Collimonas fungivorans Ter331: one gene and its partner. Each later gene encodes a partner of the first gene's protein in a complex. Links are inferred from orthologs where the notes say so. Each region holds a gene or a part of one and is shown in the gene's direction. Other genes may lie near its edges.

Region 1 (11,040 bases):
CGATCAGGGCTGCGGTCGGGGCGATCCAGATGCCCAGCGTCAGCAGCAGATAGCTGACCGCCATCGTCAGCAGCATCAGGGTGGCGGTGATCAGCAAGGAGATGCGCGGCGTCCACAGCAGGTAGCTGGAGAGCGCGATGAGCACCGGCACGATGCTGAACAGCGCGGTCTGCAGCGGCCGGGCGATGCTGATCGATTTGTGGTCGAGCAGGCCGGCCAGGATATTGGCGTTGATCTCGATGCCCGGCATGACGCCGGAGGTGCCTGAGACCGGCGTCGGGAACGTATCCGCCATGCCTAGCGCGGTGGGGCCGATCAATACATATTTGCCGGTGAAAAACTGATCGGGCACGTCGCCGCGCAGTACCGAGGCATAGGGCACCGAGCGGAAATGGCCGCTGCCGCCGGCGAACGGGATCTGGATCTGGTAATCGCGCTGCCAGCCGTCGGCTTTGTGCGGAGCGGGATCAACCGGCGTCTCCCCTAACCGCGCGCCTGGCAGGCTGCCGTCGGCGCCGGTAATGTTTTGCCCGGCGACGCCGGCCAGCGCAACCGCAAAATGCGGCCACCAATTGCCGTCCTGGCCTTCTCGCAGAAAGACGCTGCGCACCACGCCGTCCGGATCGAGCTCCAGGTGCACATGGCCTATGCCGCGTGCGGCATTGAGAAAATCCGGCGTCGGCAGCAGAGCTTTCAGGCCGGGACCGGCGCTGGCAGCGACCATCGGCAGCACCGTCAGCTTGCTGGCCGCCAGCGCCTTGGTCAGCGCGCGGTCATCGGCGCGCTGGCCGGGGGACTGTCCTTGTTCGGCCTCCGGCATGATCACGTCCAGCCCGATCGCCAGCGGATTGGCGTGCATGATCCGGTTCAGCAGCTTGGCGTGCAGGCTGCGTTCCCAGGGCCAGCGGCCCAGCTTGCTGATGCTGTAGTCGTCGATGGCGACGATGATGATGTCGTCGCGCGCCGGCCGCGAATCGGCCCGCATGAACTGGTCGTACAAGGTGCGGTCGAGGCGGCCGAGGCCGTTCACGTAGCCCATGCTGCCGGCGACGATCAGCATCAGTATGGTGATCGCCATCCATTGGCGGAACGCTACCCGTTTGATGAGCGGAATGACCTGCTTGATCATGAACAGTCGGCGAAAGGTTGCATGGTCGTGGCAGGCTTAATGTCCGGTCTGGGTGTTGCCGCCGACATTGAGCAGGGGCGAACCGTCGCTGGTGATCCAGCGGCTGCCGATATACACTTTTTGCGAAGGCGAGAAGGGGCCTACGTAACCGTCGGCGTCGATCGCCTTGATGCGGATGAAATAAGTGCCGTTGTCCGGACGCGGGACGACGATCTCCGGCGTCGCCGTGGTTTGCGTCAGCAGCAGCGCCGAGTAGCCTGCGTCGCGGCCGATTTCGACCACGAATGTTTGTCCCGGTTCTGCGCTCCAGCGGAACGACAGGTCGCCCTCGACCGCATCGGCAAACTTGGGAACCTGCAGCGCCGGCAGCAGGTTGAAGCGTTGCGGATCGCCGTAAGGCCCCTGGTCGCTGCCCTTGCCCTGCTCGACAATGGTCGCCACGCGCCAGAAGTAAGTGCCGAGCGCCAGTTTGCCGGCGCTGAACTGCGGCGCCGCGACGGCCGGCTGGTCAAGCAGCAGCTGCCTGAATTCGGCATCGCTGGCGACTTGCAGATGATAGGCTTGCGCGTTGCCGACTTCGGCCCAGCTGAAGATGACGTCTTCGGCGCGCGATTTGTTCTTTGGTTCGATCGAGATCGGCGGTTCGGGCCGGGCTTTTAATGTAAACGCGGTGATCTGCGGGATGCCTTGCAAGCCAGTCTGGTCGAGCGCAGTGATGCGGGCGAAATACTTGCCGTCCTCAAGCCCGTTGATCTTGAGTTCGGTATTGTCCGATTCGGCCTCGCTGACGACATTGCGCGCATCGGCATCGGTGGCGATTTGCGCACGGTAGCTGCGGGCGCCGGCCACCGCAGCGACGCTGAAGCGGACCGTCGGCCGTTCCTGCAGCTGCGGACGGCCATTGAGTTGTGGCGCCGGCAACAGCGCAACTGCCTTGCCCACCCCTTTGCCGTTGGTGACGTTGCCTTGCCCAGGGCGCAGGGTTAGCGCCGGCGCCTGGTTTTTCTTGGCCACTGCGACACCGCCGCTCAGCACTTCGGTCATCACCCTGTCGCCGACCAGGTCGACCCGGAAATCGGTGCCGCGCACGCCCGCCACCGCCAGCGGCGAATGGACTTCGAAACGGCCTTTGTTCTTGTCCAGCGGCGAGACCTTGGATTCGACCCGGCCTTTGAGCAATGTGATCTCGGTGCGCGGGCTATTGGTATAGCGCGCGGTGCGCAGCTTGCTCAGTTTTACCTGGCTGTTGGACGGCAGGGCGACATGCGACTGGTCCGGCAGGCTGAGCGACAGGAAGCTGTTGCTGCCGGTATTGATGATGGTGCCTTCGCTCAAGATAGTGCCGATGCTGATCTCGATCGGGCGGCCGTCGGCGCCGACAGCGTCGATATTGCCGGACATGGCGGCTACCTGGGCCGTGCTCGGATCATCCGGCAGCAGCGCCACCGGAATGATGATGGCGGTGCCGACCGGGATCGTGCGGTCATTTTCGATGTGGTTGAGTTTCGCCAGCTGCACCCAGTTGTTCTTGCTGGAAGTCAGCTGGGCGGCGATCACGCCCAGGGTGTCGCCAAGCTGCGCGCGGTAAGTGATCGTCGCCGCACCCACCTGCACCGCGGCCGGGTCCAGCGCCGGCGGGGCAGCAAATAGCGGCGCCTCTGCAAGGCAGAGCGCCAGGAAAGCTATTTTGGTGAATGTGCTGCGCATATCTGTCTATCAGCGCAACCGAAACGCGCCTTATCCTGTTAGTTGTTCTAGTCGATAACCGTAGCTATAAACCGGAGCGAGTCGATAGCCGTTTTCTGGTCGTAATTGTAACTTACTCCGTACCCGTGAGACGTGGGTATCCATGGTACGGGAAGGAATGTCGACATCGCGCGACCATACGGCTTCGAGGATATAGGCGCGCGACAGAGGGCGGCCCAGGTTGCGAAAAAACAACAGCGCCAGGTCGAATTCCTTTTGCGTGATCTCGATCGGCTTGCCGGCCAGGGTCAGGCGGCCTGAGCGTGTTTCAAACAGATAATCGTTGAATACGATCTGTTCGCTCGAATTCTGGATCGGATAGGCGCGCCGCAACAAGGCTTGCACGCGCGCCACCAGCTCGCTGCGGCGGATCGGCTTGATCATGTAGTCGTCGGCGCCGGCGGCCAGGCCTTCGACAATGTCATCCTCGCCGGAACGGCTGGTAATGAACAGCACCGGGATGGTCTTGGGAAGTTTGTCTCTGACCCAGCGCAATACCTCGGGGCCGCTGAGATCAGGAACCTGCCAATCCAGGACCAGCATGTCGTAGCTTTCCCGGCGCAGCTGGTTCAGTATCTCTTTGCCGCTCTGGAATGGATGGCAGATATGCCCACTGGATGTGAGCACCTGGCAAACTAGATCGGTTTGACTGGGGTCGTCATCAAGGACAGCAATTCTCATATTTTATATATGTTAGGTGATTTCAGCGCTGGGGCCGGCATCGGTGTTGTGGCGAATGCAAGGACGAATACATAGACTATATTAATCTTATTGCTACATTGCTGTAGATAAATATTCTATATATTTCCAGTGTCTTTCAATTGCCACAAAAAATAAATAATTCAGTGGCGCCGGATGTATTTGACAAAGCCCATGCCAAAACCGTTTCGGTTGCATGTTTGGCGGTGTATGCGATTGTCATACAGTGTATGACGGGATTTGTAAAATTCCACCAGTGGCGCTCAATAACGAGAACCTGTCCGGGCCTGCGATCCTGGCCGGTCGTTGCACGGATTGCGGCCAGCGCGGCATTGCGCTGAATTCAGCTGCAGTCAGAAATGCCGGCTTAAGCGTCCGGCAGCACCACGTTGACATCCAGCACTTCAAGATTTCCCTGGCGATCCAGGGAAATCTTGATGTCGTCGGCATTGACCTTGGTGTATTTGGAAATCACCTCGATCAGCTCCTTGTGCAGCGCCGGCAGGAAATCATGGCCCGAGCGGCCATTGCGCTCGCGGGCAATGATGATCTGCAGGCGTTCCTTGGCGGCCGATGCTGTTTTAGGCTTGTTGTTAAACAAGAACGAGAGCAATGCCATGTTATTTCCCTCCAAAGATGCGGTGCAGGAAACCCGGTTTTTCATAGGAGGTAAAGCGCAGGGTGACGTCCTCGCCGAGGAAACGCGAGACGACATCTTCGTAGGCCAGGGCGACATCGCTGCCCTTGATATGAATCGCCGGATTACCCTGGTTGGAGGCGTGCAGCACCGATTCCGATTCAGGAATGATGCCGATCAGCGGAATCCGCAGGATATCCTGGACATCGGTGTACGATAGCATTTCGCCGGCTTCGACGCGTTTGGCCGAATAGCGGGTGATCAGCAGATGTTCCTTGACCGGCTCGCCGCCGTTTTGCGCGCGCCGCGATTTCGCCTGGATGATGCCGAGGATGCGGTCGGAGTCGCGCACCGACGATACTTCCGGGTTGGTGACGACGATCGCTTCATCGGCAAACGTCAGCGCCATCACGGCGCCGCGTTCGATGCCGGCCGGCGAATCGCAAATGATGTATTCGAAATCCATCTTCACCAGGTCGTTGAGGACGGTCTCCACGCCTTCTTCGGTCAAAGCATCTTTGTCGCGGGTTTGCGAAGCCGGCAAGATGAACAGGTTTTCGCAATGCTTGTCCTTGATCAAGGCCTGGGTCAAGGTTGCTTCCTTGTTGACCACATTGATCAGATCGTACACCACGCGCCGTTCGCAGCCCATGATCAGGTCCAGGTTGCGCAGGCCGACGTCAAAGTCGAGCACGGCGGTTTTGTGGCCGCGCATGGCCAGGCCTGATGCAAAACTGGCGCTGGAGGTGGTTTTGCCAACCCCGCCTTTGCCGGACGTAACAACGATGATTTTTGCCACGAAGAGCTCCTTTGTTATGCATTGCGGGACAGAGTTTAAGAGTCGCCGCCGTGCGACGAATTACTCTGTCCTCAACTGATTAGATAAAATGGTTAATGTAACGAGCAGATTCCCTTAATTACGCGACGCGGAATTGAGCGATAGTACGTCAATCCGGTCGCCGCTCAGGCGAATTTGTGCTGGCTGCCCCTTTTGTTCCGGCGGCAAGCCGTTTTCGAAAGTGCGGTAGACGCCGGCGATGGAAACCAGTTCGGCTTCCATGCTGGCAGCGAAGATGCGCGCCGAGGTATCGCCGCTGGCGCCAGCCAGGGCGCGTCCGCGCAGCGGCGCGTAGACGTGGATGCTGCCGTCGGCGATGATTTCGGCGCCATTGTTGACTGTGGCGGTGATCACCAGGTCGGCGTCGCGCGCATAGATACGCTGCCCTGCGCGTATCGGCGTATCGATGATCATGGTGCTGGCTGCAGCCCTGGGAGGCGCGGCAGCAGGTGCGGCGGGCGGCGGCGGAGCTGCAGGTTCCTGGCGAGCCGCAACGACGTGATCGATGCTCAGGCCGCTGGCGATGATGTCGGCTTCCATTTCCGCCGGGGCATTGCGTACGGCAACTGCGTTCAGGCGATATTTCTTCAGCAGCTCTATCAGTTGCGGCCAGTCCATGGGCGAACGGTCCGGCCCCAGCGCGGCGACATCGATGACGGCAAATTCATTGTCAAAGAAGTCGGCGCTGCCGCCGGTCATCTCCTGCAAAGCGGCTTCCAGCACCATCGGATCTGAATCATGCAAGATGGCGGATACGGCCACCACGGTTGCAATTTTTATTTCAATCGGCTTGCGGGATTTGTTTTTGAGCATAAAGCAGTGAGGTATATAGGCAACCAAAGCGGAAAGCGCTGACGGATTGGTTTATAGAACGTTTAGGCGGCAAATGGTTCGCTTATCTGTTTGCTTAAGGGTATATAAAATATTGTCCTGTTTTGTGATCTTACCAAATCTCGGGAAGATCACGAAAAAAGCATTGCCGGCCTGTTGTTCCTGGATGCTGCCGTATTCGGCCTGAGCCGGGGGTTTTCACTGCTTTTTCACTGTTACGTAATGCGCCGCAAATGCAAAAAGGGCTTAGCCGAAGCTAAGCCCTTTTTCCGTTTTTGGTGGCCCGGGGCGGAATCGAACCACCGACACAAGGATTTTCAATCCTCTGCTCTACCGACTGAGCTACCAGGCCAAGGGACAGGAGTATAGCAAAACATTTTCGATCCGCAAAGCCCCTTGTTGAAACTTCTTGAAAAAACTTTGCGCTGCTCATGTGCAGCCCAATTTGTAGGCGGCAACTTCCCGTCGGGGTGCCAGGAAACCCTTATTTGATGGGGCGCGCGAGGCTTTACAAGCGTAGTCGTTATAATGGCGGCATGAAAGATATCGCATCAATCTCGAAAAATACCGGCGCCGCGCCGAAGGCGGAATACGATATTTGCATCGTCGGCAATGGCGCTGTCGGCAAGGCGGCGGCGCTGGCCTTGGCGCAGGCGGGTTTGCGCGTCGCTTTGCTGGGGATGCCGCCGCCGGCGCCGGTTGCAGCGCCGGAGGCTTGGGACACGCGCGTCTACGCATTGAATCATGTGGCGCGCAGCCTGCTGTCGACTGTCAAGGTGTGGGATGCCCTGGATCCGGCGCGGATAAGTCCGGTAGAAGGCATGGCGATCAAAGGCGGGACCGGCAGTGCCGCCGGCAATCTGGCGTTTGACGCTTACAGCGCGCGGGTCGATGCGCTGGCCTGGATTGTGGAAGACCGCAATCTCAACCAGGCACTGGATGCGGCGCTGAAATTTTCCTCGAACGTGCGGCTGCTCAGCGGCCGTGTCAAATCCCTGCAAGTAGATACGGATGCGGCGGCGCTGCAGCTGGAGTCGGGCGAGACTGTCGGCGCTGCGCTGGTGGTGGGCGCCGACGGCGCGCAATCCTGGGTGCGCAGCCAATGCCAGATCGGGATCGATTACCGCTCATATAAACAACGCGGCGTGGTCGCCAATTTCTCGTGCGAGCGGCCGCATCATGGCATTGCCTACCAATGGTTCACCGAAACCGAGGGCATTGTCGCCTTGCTGCCGTTGCCTGGACAGCGGGTATCGCTGGTGTGGTCGGCGCCGGAGACCCTGGCGCTTGAACTATTGAACGAACCCCTGTCGGAACTGGCCGAGCGCCTGACGACGCTGGCCGGCGACAAGCTGGGACAGTTGCAGCCCCTGCAGCCGGAACTGGCGCAAGCATTTCCTTTATCCCTGCTCAAGACCCATTCGCTGGTGGCGCCGCGTGTCGCCCTGGTCGGCGACGCCGGCCACGTGGTGCATCCGCTGGCCGGGCACGGCATGAATCTCGGATTCGGCGACGTCGCGGCGCTGGTCCAGGTGCTGGCCGAACGCGGAGCCCATCGCGATTGCGGCGATGCCGGCGTGCTGGCGCGTTATGCGCGGGCGCGTAAGGAAGAAATACTCGTGATGCAAATGACGACCGACGGACTGGAGCGGCTGTTTGGCTTCGATTTCGGGCCCTTGCGTTTGCTGCGTAATGCCGGGTTGAACTTGCTGGATAAAGTGCCGGTCTTAAAAAGACAATTGATGGCCCACGCTTTGGGTCGGACAGCTGATAAAGAATAACTGGAACAACGATGAAAAAAACAAGCGTGGTATTGACGACCCTGGCGGCCCTGATGGGCCTGTGGGCAAGCGCTGCCGGCGCCGAGACCTTGCAGGAAGCCGCGGTCAAGAAGCTGATAGAGCCGCGCCTGGGAGACAACGTCAAGGTCGATGAAGTGACCAAGACGCCGTATTCCGGCTTGTTCGAGGTGCGCGTCGGCAACGATATCTTTTATACCGACGCCGCCGCCAAGTATGTGTTCGTCGGCCGCATCATGGATGCCCAGACCTCGCGCGACTTCACCCGCGAGCGAGTGGATGAGCTGAGCAAGGTCAAGTTCTCGGATTTGCCGCTGGAGCTGGCCATGAAAAGGGTCAAGGGCAACGGCAAGCGCGTGATCGCGGTGTTCGAAGATCCCAACTGCGGTTATTGCAAGCGCTTCCACAAGACCACGCTGCAGGAAATAGACAACGTTACCGTGTACACCTTCTTGTATAACATCCTGGCCGACGATTCCGCCGTCAAGGCCCGCAATGTCTGGTGCAGCGCCGACCGCAACAAGGCCTGGACCGACATGATGGTCGACGGCAAAGCCGCCGCCGCCGCGCCGGCCGCCTGCCAGGCGCCGAACGACAAGGTACTGGCGCTCGGCCAGAAGTTGAACGTGACCGGCACGCCTACCATCATCTTTGCCGACGGTTCCCGTACGCCTGGCTGGATCGATGCGAAAGCCATGGAAGCCAAATTCAGTTCTTTGAAATGAAGCAGGCGCCTGCCGTCCGGCGGGCGCGACTTTTCCCTGAAACCTGTCATGGGTGTTCAACCAAATAGCAAACAAATGAGCGGACAAATCATCGGCCTGCTGCTGGCCGCTGGCCGCGGCCAGCGTTTTGATCCGAGCGGAGCGCGCAGCAAATTGCTGCAGCCGTTGCCGACCGCTGACGGCCGGACGGTGCTGGCGACTGCTGCCGGCAATCTGGCGGCAGCCCTGCCCATATGTGTTGTCTTGCGCGGCGACGCCCCGGATCTGGCGGCGCAAGTTGCCGCTTACCCTTGGCTGCCATGCGCAACCGCCGATGACGGCATGGCGGCGTCCCTGGTATGTGGCCTAGAGCAGACCGCAGATGCCGCCGGCTGGATAATTGCCTTGGCCGACATGCCCTATGTGCAGGCGGCGACCATCCAGGCGCTGGCATCGGTGCTGCGTCAAGGCGCCGACATTGCGGTGCCGACCTGCCTCGGCCGGCGCGGCAATCCGGTCGGCTTCAGCCGCACGCACCTGCCGCAGCTGCTTGCGCTGCAAGGCGACCATGGCGCGCGCAGTCTGTTGCAGTCGCATCCTGTAGTTGAAGTGGCGGTGGACGACCCCGGCATCCACCAGGACATCGACACCGTCGCCGATATACGACAATCGACGGCCTGAAGCCGGCAATCCGCCGTTCTTTTCAGCGCCAGGCGACCGAGGCCGGGCCTGCCGGGCGCAATCCCGCTACACTATCGTCTTTTTGCGCAGGTGGTGTAGTGTTTCGTAGGTAATGAAACTTAATAAACGGCGTCTTTCCGCGCCATGCGTCGTTGCAAATCCTCGCGATAGTCCCGCTATCGCTCCGGTTTGCGCCTAGCCTGACACGAAAATCCCCCATTTCTTAAGCTCCATTACCTACGAAACACTACACTAGCTGTTCTCCCTGACGAAGCCTCCAGATGAATCCACATTTCCTGAACAAACGTATTATTCATTTACTTGGTTATGCCGGATTGATTCCGTTCGTGCTGCTGACGCTGGCGTGCTGGCTGGTCAATACTGACTGGCTGCGCGATTTTATCCGTGGCCAGCTGGCCTATGGCATCGCCGCGCTGTCTTTTCTCGGCGGCATACACTGGGGCGCGGTGGTGTTGCGGGCCGACCTCTCGGCTGACCATACAAAAAAGGCCTTGATCTGGGGCGTGGCGCCGACCAGCATCGCCTGGTTCTCGACCATGGCCGGCGGTTTCGGATTCGCCTTGCTGATTGCCGGATTTATCGCGGCTTACCAGGCCGACAAGCGCCTGTTCCCATGGTACGGCTTGCCGACCTGGTTCATTGAATTGCGTTTCAGATTGACATGTGTGGCGGTGGCGGCGCTGATGCTGACCGTGATTGCCGGTAACGTTCGAGGATAGAGATGAAAAAAAGTACTGCAAAATCAGGCGCCAAGTCGGCCCGCGGCGCTCTAAGCTACAGCATCATCGCAGCCGATCCTGCCGCCCATCTGTTTGCCGTTACCCTGAGCATTGCCGAGCCGGCTGCGGTGGGGCAGATCGTCGCCTTGCCGGCCTGGATCCCGGGCAGCTACATGATCCGCGAATTTGCACGCAATATCGTACAGATCCGCGCCGAGTCGAACGGCCGCAAGATCGTCCTCAAGAAACTCGACAAGCACTCCTGGCAGGCGGCGCCATGCGACGGGCCGCTGACCTTGCATTATCTGGTGTACGCATGGGACCTGTCGGTACGCACCGCGCATCTGGACCAGACCCACGGTTTTTTCAACGGCACCAGCGTATTCCTGCGCGCGGTCGGCCAGGAAAATGTACCGCACGTCGTGGATATCCAGCGTCCGCAAGGCGAAGCATATGAAGCCTGGCGCATCGCCACCGCGCTGCCGACGCTGAAAGCCAAGCGCGGCTTGTTCGGCAGCTATGTCGCCGCCGACTACGACGAGCTGATCGACCATCCGGTCGAAATGGGCAGCTTCCAGCTGGCGACTTTCAAGGCGCACGGCGTGCCTCACGAAATTGCAATCACCGGCAATGTGCCGAACCTGGACCTGGCGCGCTTGAGCGCCGACCTGAAAAAGATCTGCGAAACCCAGATCAGCTTCTTCGAACCGGCCGGCAGCAAGTTTGCCAAGCGCGCTCCGATGCAGCGCTACGTATTCCTGACGCTGGCGGTGGGCGACGGTTACGGCGGCCTTGAGCATCGCGCTTCCACCGCGCTGATTTGTGCGCGCGCCGATTTGCCGGTCAAGGGGCAGGCGGACATGAGCGACGGCTACCGCACCTTCCTCGGCCTGTGCAGCCATGAATATTTCCATACCTGGAACGTCAAGCGCATCAAGCCGGCGGCGTTCGCGCCGTATGACTTGCAGGTCGAAAATTACACGCCGCTGTTGTGGCTGTTCGAAGGTTTCACCAGCTACTACGACGACCTGATGCTGCTGCGCAGCGGCCTGATTGACCAGCCTGCCTATTTCAAGCTGATTGAAAAGACCATCAACGGCGTGCTGCTCGGCAGCGGCCGGCACAAACAGAGCGTCGCCGAATCCAGCTTCGACGCCTGGGTCAAATACTATCGCCAGGATGAAAACGCGCCGAACGCGATCGTCAGCTATTACACCAAGGGCTCGCTGGTGGCGC
Region 2 (11,085 bases), 4.1 Mb from region 1 along the record:
CCACGTTACGCAAACCGTAACGGCGGCTACCTGCGCATCCTGAAAATGGGTTTCCGCGTTGGCGATAACGCGCCTATGGCTTACATCGAACTGATGGACCGTCCGGAAATCAGCGACGGCGCTGAAGTACCGACAGCTGACTAAGCTTAAGTATCCAAGCTGCGTTAAAATCAAAAGCCAGGCTTAGCCTGGCTTTTTTGCGTTCTGCGCGCCTGATGTGCTGTAAGGATAGATCAAAGAGTTCGACTATGTCAGATGCCTTGCTTATACTCACCAGCTTGCCCGATCTCGCCGGCGCGCAGGCATTGGCGCAGCAACTGGTGGAACGCAAGCTGGCGGCCTGTGTCAATCTCCTGCCGGCGGTGCAATCCGTCTATCGCTGGCAAGGCCAGGTGGAGCAAGCGCTTGAAACGACTTTGCTGATCAAGACCGCGGCACATCGTTATGCGGAGCTGGAAAGCGCGATCAAGGCCGCTCATCCGTATGCCGTACCGGAAATAATTGCCCTACCGATTGTGGCTGGCTTGCCGGCCTACTTGAACTGGATTACTGCAGAAACCCAAAAGGACGTGAATGTTTAAGTCTCTCAAGCAATTGTCTGTGCTGTTCGCCATGCTGTTCGCGTTTACCGTGGCGCATGCCGAGGAAGACGATTACCTGGCGCCGGAAGTGGCGTTCAAGTTTTCGGCACGCATGGCCGATGCCAAGACAGCCGAAGTGACCTACGCGATTGCCGACGGTTATTACATGTATCGCGAACGTTTCCACTTCAAGGCCGAAGGCGCAACGCTGGGCGAACCGCAGATCCCGGCCGGCACCGTCAAGTTCGACCAGACCTTCAACAAGAATGTCGAGACTTACCACCACAGCGTCACCATCCGCTTGCCGGTCGAAGCCAACGGCAGCTTCACGCTGATTTCCACCGGCCAGGGCTGCGCCGACAAGGGCTTGTGCTATCCGCCCATGGATTCCAGCGTCAGCCTGTCTACAACCGCCGCCAGCGTCAGCGGTGGGCTGCTGAGCGCGATGGGCATCGCCAAAGGCAGCGGCGGCGCCATCGATACGCCGCAGGCAACGTCCGCAACCGGCAATGGCCCTGCGGCGGCGGCACAGGCCGCAGGAGGCGCGATCTCGTCGGCTCCTGCCGATACCGAGAGCGGGCGCATCGAATCTTCGCTGAATGGCGGCAAGCTGCTGGTGATCATGCCCTTGTTCCTGCTGCTCGGCCTGGGCCTGGCGTTTACTCCGTGTGTGCTGCCGATGGTGCCTATCCTGTCGTCGATCATTGTCGGCGAGGGCACCAAGGTCAGCCGCCGCCGCGGGTTCCTGCTGTCGCTGACCTATGCGCTGGGGATGGCCCTGGTCTATACCGCGCTGGGCGTTGCCGCCGGCCTGGCTGGCGAAGGCCTGGCCGCCACCCTGCAGAATCCCTGGGTGCTGTCGGCGTTCGCCTTGCTGATGGTGCTGATGTCGCTATCCATGTTCGGTTTCTATGAGCTGCAGCTGCCGGCGGCATTCCAGACCAGGCTGACCCAAGCTTCCGGCCAGCAATCGGCCGGCAAGCTGATCGGCGTGTTTGTGATGGGCGCGATTTCGGCATTGATTGTCGGACCATGCGTGGCGGCGCCGCTGGCTGGCGCCCTGGTGTATATCAGCCAGACCCGCGATGTGGTGATCGGCGGCAGCGCCTTGTTTGCGATGGCGGTCGGCATGAGCGTGCCCTTGATCCTGGTCGGCATTTCTGCCGGCTCCCTGTTGCCGCGCGCCGGCGCCTGGATGGAGTCGGTGAAGCGGTTCTTCGGCGTGCTGATGCTGGCGGTGGCCTTGTGGATGGTGGCGCCGGTGATTCCGGTGCTGGCGCAGATGCTGGGCTGGGCGGCGCTAGGCATAGGCTACGGCGCATTCCTGTTGTGGGGCAGGTCGTCTGCCTGGTTCGCCAAGGCCTTCGGCGTGGTGTTCATGGTGTGCGGCGTGGTGCAGCTGGTCGGCGGCATCAGCGGCGGGCGCGATGTGCTGGCGCCGCTGGCGCACCTGGGCGGAGCGCAGCAAAGCGCGCATGCGCAATTTGTCCGAGTCAAATCGGTAGCCGAGCTGGACGCAGCCCTGGCCCAGACCAATGGCAAACCGGCATTGCTGGATTTCTATGCCGACTGGTGCGTATCGTGCAAGGAAATGGAAAAATTCACTTTCACCGACCCGCGGGTGCAAGCGCGCTTCGGCGAAATGATATTGCTGCAAATCGACGTCACCGCCAACAACGCGGACGACAAGGCCATGCTCAAGCGTTTCAATCTGTTTGGCCCGCCCGGCATCATATTCTTTGACGGGCAAGGGCGGGAAGTGCCTCAGGGGCGGGTTATCGGCTACCAGGACGCTGATAAGTTCTTGCGATCGTTGTCAGTTCTGAATAGCTGATTGCTATATTGCACAACTTTAAGCGGCAACTTATAAATTATTGCGGCCGTTTTGTATCTAACCTGCGGTTATGTAGATAGTCGATAAAATTCTTTAGGCTGTAGCCGCCGTAGGGCTATAGTTTTAGTTCGATGCGTTTTTGCAATCCTCGCGCAATCCCCCATGCAATCCAAAGGAGACTGAAATGACTTTACGCCTCGGCGACGTTGCCCCCGATTTTGAGCAGGATTCTTCGCTCGGCAAGATCAATTTCTATGACTGGGCCGGCGATTCGTGGGTGGTGTTGTTTTCACATCCAGCCGACTTCACGCCGGTCTGCACCACCGAACTCGGCCTGACTTCCAAGCTGAAATCGCAGTTTGAACAGCGCGGCGTCAAAGTGATCGCACTGTCCGTGGACCCTGCCGACAAGCATCAGGAATGGATCAAGGATATCAACGAAACACAGAACACCGTGGTTGGTTTCCCCATCATCGCCGATGCCGACCGCAAGGTGTCGGAATTGTATGACCTGATCCATCCGAACGCCAGCGCAACGGCCACCGTGCGTTCGCTGTTCGTGATCGACCCGGCCAAGAAAGTGCGCCTGATCATCACCTATCCGGCCAGCACCGGGCGCAATTTCGACGAGATCCTGCGTGTCATCGATTCCTTGCAGCTGACCGATAATTATTCGGTCGCCACGCCAGGAAACTGGAAAGACGGGGAAGACGTTGTGATCGTTCCATCGCTGCAGGATCCCGAAGTCCTGAAACAGAAATTCCCTAAAGGCTACAAGGCGATCCGTCCTTATCTGCGCCTGACTCCGCAGCCTAACCGCGACTGATGTAACCGCCGGTTTGCCAGACCTGAAAATGAAAAAGCCCCGTCGAGAACGGGGCTTTTTATTGTCCGAGGAGACTGCTCAGCGCCGTTCCAGCGCCTGGCTCTCCAGGTAACGGCGGCGCTGGAAGAACACCAGCATGCCAATCACGATCACCACCATGCTGCCCATCGTGATCCAGAATCCGGCATTGTTTTTCAGCAGCGGCATTTCGTTGAAGTTCATGCCGAAAATCCCGGTGATCAAGGTCAGCGGCATGAACAGCGCGGTGATGACGGTAAGCGTGCGCATGATCTCGTTGGTGCGGTGGGCCACCGCGGAAAAATGGATCTGCACTGCCGATTCGATCGACGATTCCAGTCGCCGCGCGTGATTCAGCACGCGCGTTATGTGTTCCATCACGTCGTTGATGCGCACCAGCAGGAGGTCCTTGGCGCGGCTGATTTCAACGCCGTCGTCGATATCGACGAAGTAGTCGCGCAGCTCCTGCATGGCGTCGTGCTGCTCTTCGCACAGGTTTTCCAGCTTGCGCAATTCAATCCGCGCATCCAGCAGCGCCATCCAGTCCTTGAACGGCCGGCGCGGATCGAGCAGCGCGCGCTGCCAGCGGTCCAGCTGCGTCGTCAGCGGCTGGCGCAGGTCCAGGTACTGGTCGACCATGGCATTGATCAGGCGCAGCAGCAGATCTTCCGGTGAGGTCGGCGGACGTGTCGAGTGCGGCGTCTTTTCAGTCTTGTTGCAAAGGTCCAGCAGACGCGCGCGCGCCGCATCGATGGTGCGGCTGGCGCGTTCATGGACGGTGACCAGCGCATGGTCCATGATCAGGAAAGTCACCGGCTGCGTCGCCAGCTTGCTCAAGGCTGCGGGAATCCGGCGTTTGCTGGCTTCGCTTTCGGCCGCCGTGGCGGGTGGCGCAGCAATCTTGTCGGCGGCAATCGGCACGCCGTTTTCAGTCGTGCGAGGATGGCCGTTCAGCACGAGCTTGCGAAACACCACCATGCCGTAATCCTGGGTCGAATCGAAATACGAAGGATGGTTGGGGTTGAGCGTATCCGTCATGTGCGGATCGTAGATCTGCACGCCGGTGGCGAGCGTGATGGCGTTGCGCCAGGCTTCCGGATCGGCGCCTACTTCTTCGTGGGTGGCGTCGATCCAGAGGAAACCTTTGACCGGGACGGTATCTGGTATTTCCTTGCTTTGGCTGACCTGGTTGTCACTGATGAGAAAGATGTCCATGCGTTGTCGAGAAGCGTTTAAATATGAGCCAGAGAGCGATCATCGACACCAGCGATACGGTAATGACGGCGCCCTGCAGCAACGGTGACAAGGATACCCCACCAAACCAGACCTTGCCGATTACCACCCCGGCGCCGGTCGCGGCCAGGCGCAATGCTTCCAGGGCAGCGTAACGCGGGCGCATCTCCATCAGGCCGCCGACTATCCATAGTCCTGCCGCCAGCCAGGCCGCGTAAGCCAGCCCAAGCGGCCATGACATGGCGACCTGCGCCGCCAGGAAATGCGTGGTGACCAGCAGCACGATGCTGAATTGCACCAGGCAGTAGACCTGGGCGGCCAGGCTTAGCTGCGGATGATACAGCGGCCGGGCGATATCGAAAGATGTGCCCGGCCATTTTGCCGCGACGTCGGCCGGACGCCAGCCCGGCGCCTTCAGCCAGACCCGCAGCTTGTCGCCCGGGCGCTGCGCGCGCCAGGCATCCAGCCACAGGACTTTATAGACTTCAAAGTTGGCCCAGACCGGGTTCCAGCTGCGCAGGGGGCTGCGGGTGCCGTACACCACCGGGTCCTGGTCGCGCTCTTCGATGAAGGTGCCGAACAGGCGGTCCCACAGGATCAGGATGCCGCCGTAATTCTTGTCCAGGTAAATATCGTTGACGCCGTGGTGCACGCGATGGTTCGACGGCGTCACCAGCACCCGGTCCAGCCATCCCAGTTTGCCTATCTGCTGGGTGTGCACCCAGAACTGGTACAGCAGGTCGATCAGCGCGACGGCGGCAAACACTTCCACCGGGTAGCCGAGCACTGCCATCGGCACATAAAAGATCCAGCTCAGGAACGGACCGCTGCTGGTCTGGCGCAGGGCGGTGGAAAGATTGTAGTCTTCGCTTTGGTGGTGCACCACGTGGGCTGCCCACAAGACGTTGACTTCATGGCCGCAGCGGTGCAGCCAGTAGTAGCACAGGTCGTAGAGCAGCAGGCCGGACAGCCATACCCAGAGACTGTCCGCCGGCAGCTTGAACAGCCCGATGTGGCTCGCCAGCCAGGCGTAGATGCCGATCCGCAACACTTGCATGAACACGCCGCTGACCTGGCTCAGGACGCCCAGGCTGATGCTGTTGATCGCATCGTTGAGGCGGTAGGTATTGCGCCGCCGCAGCAGGCCGACGGCCAGCTCGATGAATATCAATAAAAAGAATACCGGCGTCGCCAGGGTAATCACTTTCTCTTGCATCTTTGTCTCCTGTCGCTTGCCGCGATCGATGTTGTTGTTTTGCATGGTAACCGAAAGCCCAGGCAATGCAGGAGGAGGGTTTCCTCGACAAAAAAAATGGAAGCCGGGCCGGGCTTCCATTTTTGCGCTGCGTGCGGCAAGCGCCGCTATATCACGGTCCGTTTAAAACGCATAGCGGCCTTGCACGTACACCATGCGCGGTGCGCCGACCATGCGTCCGGCGTTGCTGTCGACGTTGCGCGTGTAATAACGCTTGTCGGTCAGGTTGTTGACGCCTGCCAGGATGTCGAAGCCCTTGGCGCCCGGGACTTTCCAGTCGAGCTGGGTATTCCAGGTGCGGAAGCCGGGAATCTCGCCATTGCTGCCGTCCGCGCTTTCGGCGATGGTGTTGGCGTTGTCGGCGAACTGTTTGCTTTGATGCGTGCTCGACAGGTTGAAGCCCCACGGGCCGCTCTGGTAGCGCAAGCCGACGGTATCGGTATTGCGCGAATAGAACGGCACATCCAGGCCGCGCGTCGCTCCGGATTCCTGCAGCGCGCGGGTGTAGCTGTAGTTGGCGTACAGGTTCAGGCCGGCCAGTTTGCCGGCTTTGTCGAAGGAATAGTCGACTGCGGTTTCAATGCCCTGGTGCTTGGTTTTGCCAATGTTCATGAAGGTTGCCGGCACTGTCCCAGCAACCTGCTGGATCTGGTTATCGAAGCGCATGTCGAATACCGTCACCTCGGCCGACAGTTGGCGGTTCTTCCAGCGGGCGCCGGCTTCCACCGTTTTCGCCAGTTCCGGGATCAGCGGATTGGTCGCCGACTGCGAGTTCAGCTGAAGGTTCTGCACCGGTCCGAACGAGGTGGTGTAGTTGGTGAACAAGGTCAGGTCCGGCGTCAGCAGGTAAGCGATATTGAGCGACGGCAGGGCCTTGTTGTTGGTGGTTTGGTAGGTGCTGCGCGCCTTCAGGTCGTCGCGGGTAGAGTTGATGTGTTCGAAACGCACGCCCGGCGTGATGCGCCATGCGCCGAACGAAATCTTGTCGTCGATATAGGCGGCATGGGCATCGGTGGCGTTGTTGAACCTGGTCTGCGGCATCAGCGATCCGCTGGCGATAGCCTCATTGAAGCTATTGTCGTTGCCGCGTTCGCGGACATAACGGTAACCGACCGAGACATCGTTGGTGGTCTGGCCCAGGTTGAAGCGCTGCGTGTAGCGCGGCTCGATGCCCAGCACCTGGTAATTGCGCGGCTGGTGCACCAGGTTGGCGCCGGAGATCAATACGCTTTGGCGGAAACTTTCGTTGTAGTAGGTGCGGACTTCGAATTCCTGAGTGGCCGACAGCGTGTTGAGATAACCGGCGTCGATGCCTTTGCGCGTACCGCTCCAGTAATCGGTAGGGCGCGTGTTCTGGAAAGGATCGGCATTGTATTGCGCCACGGTCAGGCCGCCGGGCGTGCGCGAGTTGACGTCGTAGTAGGACACTTTGCCGTAGAACTCAGAGGCCGGTGTCAGCTGGTAGCGCAATTTCAGCGCAAAATCGTTGACCGTTTCGCGGCTGCCGGTACGCCAGCTGGAGCCGTCGGAACCGGAATACAGCAGCGCCAGGCCAAGACCGTTGTCCAGCTGGCTACCGACGAATGCGCTGTATTGCTTGTTCGACTCTTGCGATTCGCCGCCGCTATAGCTGTTGTAGCGTACGCTGGCATCGCCGTTGAAACCGGGTTCGGTTGGAATCGAACGTGTCTTGAAATTGATGATGCCGCCGACGTTTTGCGGACCATAGCGCACCGCGCCGCCGCCGCGCACGACGTCGATCGCTTCGATGTTGTTCAGGCTGACCGGCGCAAACGACAGTTGCGGCTGGCCATAGGGCGCGACCGCCATCGGGATGCCGTCCAGCAGCACGGTAGAGCGCGGCGAATAGCGCCCGGTCAGTCCGCGTACGCCGATATTGAGCGAGATCGCGCTGCCGGCGGTGCCGGAGTTATCGGTCGACTGCACGCCGGGGATGCGGCGCATCACGTCGCCGATATTGGAAGCGCCGCTGTTTTCGATTTCTTCTTTCCTGACCACGGTGCGTGCGCCCGGAAAGCGTTTCACGCTGTTTTGCAGGCCGCTGCCGAGCCAGTCGGCGCTGACCTGGATCGATTCCAGCGTCGAAGTGCTGGCATCGTCGGCGGCGACCGGAGCGGCTGCGGTTTGGGCCAATCCAGGCAGGCTCAGGAAAGCGAGCGCGACCGCTGCCGAACAGCGGCTGACAATAAGGTGGTGAGGACGCTTGAACGAGGTCATTGTTATATTTCTTTGCGGGTAGGGGAAATGCTGGCGCTGGCTGGTCTTGCTCGCAGCGCGACGTAATCGGGTTTGAGAAGATGGCTGACCGGGGATAAAGACGTGAATGATAATTATTATCGTCTATGCAGTCAAACCTAAATGCATGAACTTGTAATTATTGTGGCCTGGATGCAAAAAGGAGGGATTTGGAGCAGGTAAGGAGATTTTGCAGGCATATTCGACGACGTTGCTGAGTAGTAATGTCGTCGATGCACTCGATGGAAAACAGGGCCGTGCTTTTGCAATCCGGCACGGCCCTTTTCAAATAGCCGGCGTTCAGCCTTTTTTCAGGTGGCGGGCAATATCCAGCGCAAAATACGTCAGCACGCCATCGGCGCCGGCGCGCTTGAACGCCAGCATGGCTTCCATCATGGTCTTGTCATGGTCAAGCCAGCCGTTCTGGGCGGCAGCCTTGATCATCGCGTATTCGCCGCTGACCTGGTAGGCGAAGGTCGGCACCTTGAATTCGTCTTTCACGCGGCGCACGATATCCAGGTAGGGCATGCCGGGCTTGACCATCACCATGTCGGCGCCTTCGGCCAGGTCCAGCGCGACTTCATGCAAGGCTTCGTTGCTGTTGGCCGGGTCCATCTGGTAAGTGTTCTTGTTGCTCTTGCCAAGCGTGGCGGACGAGCCCACCGCATCGCGGAACGGGCCGTAAAACGCCGAAGCGTACTTGGCCGAATACGCCATGATGCGGGTATAGATGTGGTGGTGGGTTTCCAGGGCATGGCGGATGGCGCCGATGCGGCCGTCCATCATGTCGGAAGGCGCAACGATATCAACGCCAGCATCGGCCTGGGTCAGCGCCTGCTTGACCAGGATGGCGCAGGTTTCGTCATTGAGCACATAACCGTCGGCATTCAGCACGCCGTCCTGGCCATGGCTGGTGTAGGGGTCGAGGGCGACGTCGGTCAGGATACCGAGTTCAGGGAAGCGCTGTTTCAGTTCGCGCACCGCGCGCGGGATCAAGCCTTGCGGGTTGGTGGCTTCGATGCCGTCCGGGGTTTTCAGCGATGGATTGATGACAGGGAATAAAGCGATGACTGGAATTCCCAATGCCACGCATTCTTCTGCCACATTTAACAGCAGATCAATTGACAGACGTTCAACTCCCGGCATCGAATTGATTTTTTCGCGCTGATTCTTGCCATCCAGTATGAAGACTGGGTAAATCAGGTCGGCGGTGGTGATGGTGTTCTCCCGCATCATCGCGCGCGAAAAAGCATCTTTGCGCATGCGGCGCATGCGGATGGCTGGAAACTGGGCGGTTTTCTGAGAATGTGGCATGTCGGTTTCTGAGACGTCAGGTGGGTGAAAAGCGAGCTTGCAGCTTGCTTCGCTAATATTTTCGCCGAAAAATAAAAAAGTCGTGAACTTTTTCGGGTCAGTCCTTCTCCTAGCAATAGGTGCATCATTCGCCTCCCGCTTCCCTCCCTGAGCGGGGCCGTATCGCTTTTGGTGATAAGGCATTGCGCCCTGGAGATATTCCCCTTTCTCCAGGGCTTTTTTATGTTTAGCGCAGTTACTAAACTTCCTCTTCGCCGGCGCCCGCAGCAGTTGCGTCAGGCATATCGCCGGCGGCGTCTGTCAGGCCAGCCAATTCCAGGATACGGTCATTCGCTTCTTCCAGCCCGCTGCGGTTCAGCGCTGAGAACAGCTGCGCGGTAAACGGCAGCTGCTGATTGTTTTCATCGACATAGCTTGCCAGGAAAGTACGGGCCTGGCGCAGCGCGTTGGTGGCGTCGTTGCGGTTGAGCTTGTCGGATTTGCTCAAGATGCAATGAATCGGCTTGCCGGTAGGCGCAAACCATTCCACCATTTGCACATCGAGTTCAGTGAACGGACGGCGCGAGTCGACGATCAGCACCAGCGCTGCCAGCTGCTGGCGGCGGCGTACATAGTCGCCGAGCAATTGCTGCCAGTGCAGCTTGGCCGAGCCGGACACTTCCGCATAGCCATAACCGGGCAGGTCGACCAGCAAGGCGCGGATCTCGTCGATCTTGGTTTCATCCTTGCGATGCTGGGCGACATGGGCGCCGCCTATCGAAAAATAATTGATGTGCTGGGTACGGCCAGGTGTTTTAGATGCAAAAGCCAGCTTCTTCTGATTGCACAAAAGATTGATGGCGGTCGATTTGCCGGCGTTGGAACGGCCGGCGAAAGCGATCTCGGGGACTTGCAAAGTTGGCAAGTCTCGAAGATGATTGACCGTAGTAAAGAAGCGGGCTTGCCAAAGTAGGGACATGGATTGAGCAGAAAATGCGGTAAGGGGAGGCAAAAATGCCGGAAAGCTATTGTACAATAAGGGGTTATGTACTGCTGTTCCGCTTAGCATTACCTTTACGTAGCTGATGGCCTTTGGGAGCCAGGCGATCAGCTGATGTAGCTTAGCCGGCCAGCTTCGTCGCCACCGAATTCTAAAATCAAGTCTCAGGGTGTTTGAATGAACCGTGCGTTTTTTCCAGTAGTGACATCTTTCTTCGTTGCAGTGCTTGCGTTTTCCTCGGTTGCCCATGCGGCGGATGCGCCGAAGACTCAACCCGCCGGGCCTGCCAAAGCGGATCCAGCCAAGGGCGAAGCACTGTATACCAATGGCGACGCAGCGCGCAACATCACCGCTTGCGTCTCCTGCCACGGAGCGGCAGGCGCCTCGACCATCAGCGCCAACCCGAAATTGGGCGGCCAGCATGCGGCATACATCCACAAGCAATTGACCAATTTCCAGGGCGCCGACCGCAGCAACCCGATCATGTCGCCGCTGGCCAAACTGCTGACCGACGATGAAATGAAAAACATCGCCGCCTACCTGGATGCGCAGCCGGCCAAGCCGGGCGCCGCCAAGGACAAGGATAGTCTGGCGCTGGGCAAGAAAATCTATCGCGGCGGGATTGCCGAAAAGAGCGTTCCGGCCTGCGCCGGCTGCCACAGCCCGAACGGCGCCGGCATTCCGGCCCAGTTCCCGCGCATCGGCGGCCAGCATCAGGACTACACGGTGACCGAGCTGACCAACTTCCGCAGCGGCGCCCGCAAGAACGGCCCGATGATGGCGACGATC

What was found.
Region 2: the proteins of CFU_RS20330 (region 1) and dsbD are in contact, whole or in part, in a crystal structure (PDB 1JZD), measured with the Escherichia coli proteins. The link is inferred for Collimonas fungivorans Ter331 from one-to-one orthologs.

The regions. Positions count from the first base shown.
Region 1 is NC_015856.1:4,581,727-4,592,766, reverse strand. What follows is about bases 6,590-9,538. They hold CFU_RS20330 (DsbC family protein), read left to right. Parts: upstream 6,590-7,672; coding sequence 7,673-8,404; downstream 8,405-9,538. Other genes in these bases: CFU_RS20320 (DUF3429 domain-containing protein), read left to right, coding at 9,346-9,538; CFU_RS20325 (nucleotidyltransferase family protein), read left to right, coding at 8,480-9,064; CFU_RS20335 (FAD-dependent monooxygenase), read left to right, coding at 6,590-7,661. Outside these bases: CFU_RS20370 (CHASE2 domain-containing protein), read right to left, coding at 1-1,129; CFU_RS20365 (FecR domain-containing protein), read right to left, coding at 1,166-2,836; CFU_RS20360 (response regulator transcription factor), read right to left, coding at 2,867-3,556; cell division topological specificity factor MinE, read right to left, coding at 3,942-4,193; septum site-determining protein MinD, read right to left, coding at 4,195-5,010; septum site-determining protein MinC, read right to left, coding at 5,125-5,862; more of CFU_RS20335, read left to right, coding at 6,417-6,589; more of CFU_RS20320, read left to right, coding at 9,539-9,804; CFU_RS20315 (M61 family metallopeptidase), read left to right, coding at 9,807-11,040. UniProt on the Escherichia coli protein: Acts as a disulfide isomerase, interacting with incorrectly folded proteins to correct non-native disulfide bonds.
Region 2 is NC_015856.1:521,917-533,001, forward strand. The notes cover bases 1-2,994. They hold dsbD (protein-disulfide reductase DsbD), read left to right. Parts: upstream 1-573; coding sequence 574-2,415; downstream 2,416-2,994. Other genes in these bases: rplQ (50S ribosomal protein L17), read left to right, coding at 1-144; cutA (divalent-cation tolerance protein CutA), read left to right, coding at 249-581; CFU_RS02265 (peroxiredoxin), read left to right, coding at 2,600-2,994. In the rest of the region: more of CFU_RS02265, read left to right, coding at 2,995-3,241; CFU_RS02270 (magnesium transporter CorA family protein), read right to left, coding at 3,320-4,474; CFU_RS02275 (sterol desaturase family protein), read right to left, coding at 4,452-5,708; CFU_RS02280 (TonB-dependent receptor family protein), read right to left, coding at 5,871-7,985; hemB (porphobilinogen synthase), read right to left, coding at 8,304-9,317; yihA (ribosome biogenesis GTP-binding protein YihA/YsxC), read right to left, coding at 9,556-10,275; CFU_RS02295 (c-type cytochrome), read left to right, coding at 10,474-11,085. UniProt on the Escherichia coli protein: Required to facilitate the formation of correct disulfide bonds in some periplasmic proteins and for the assembly of the periplasmic c-type cytochromes.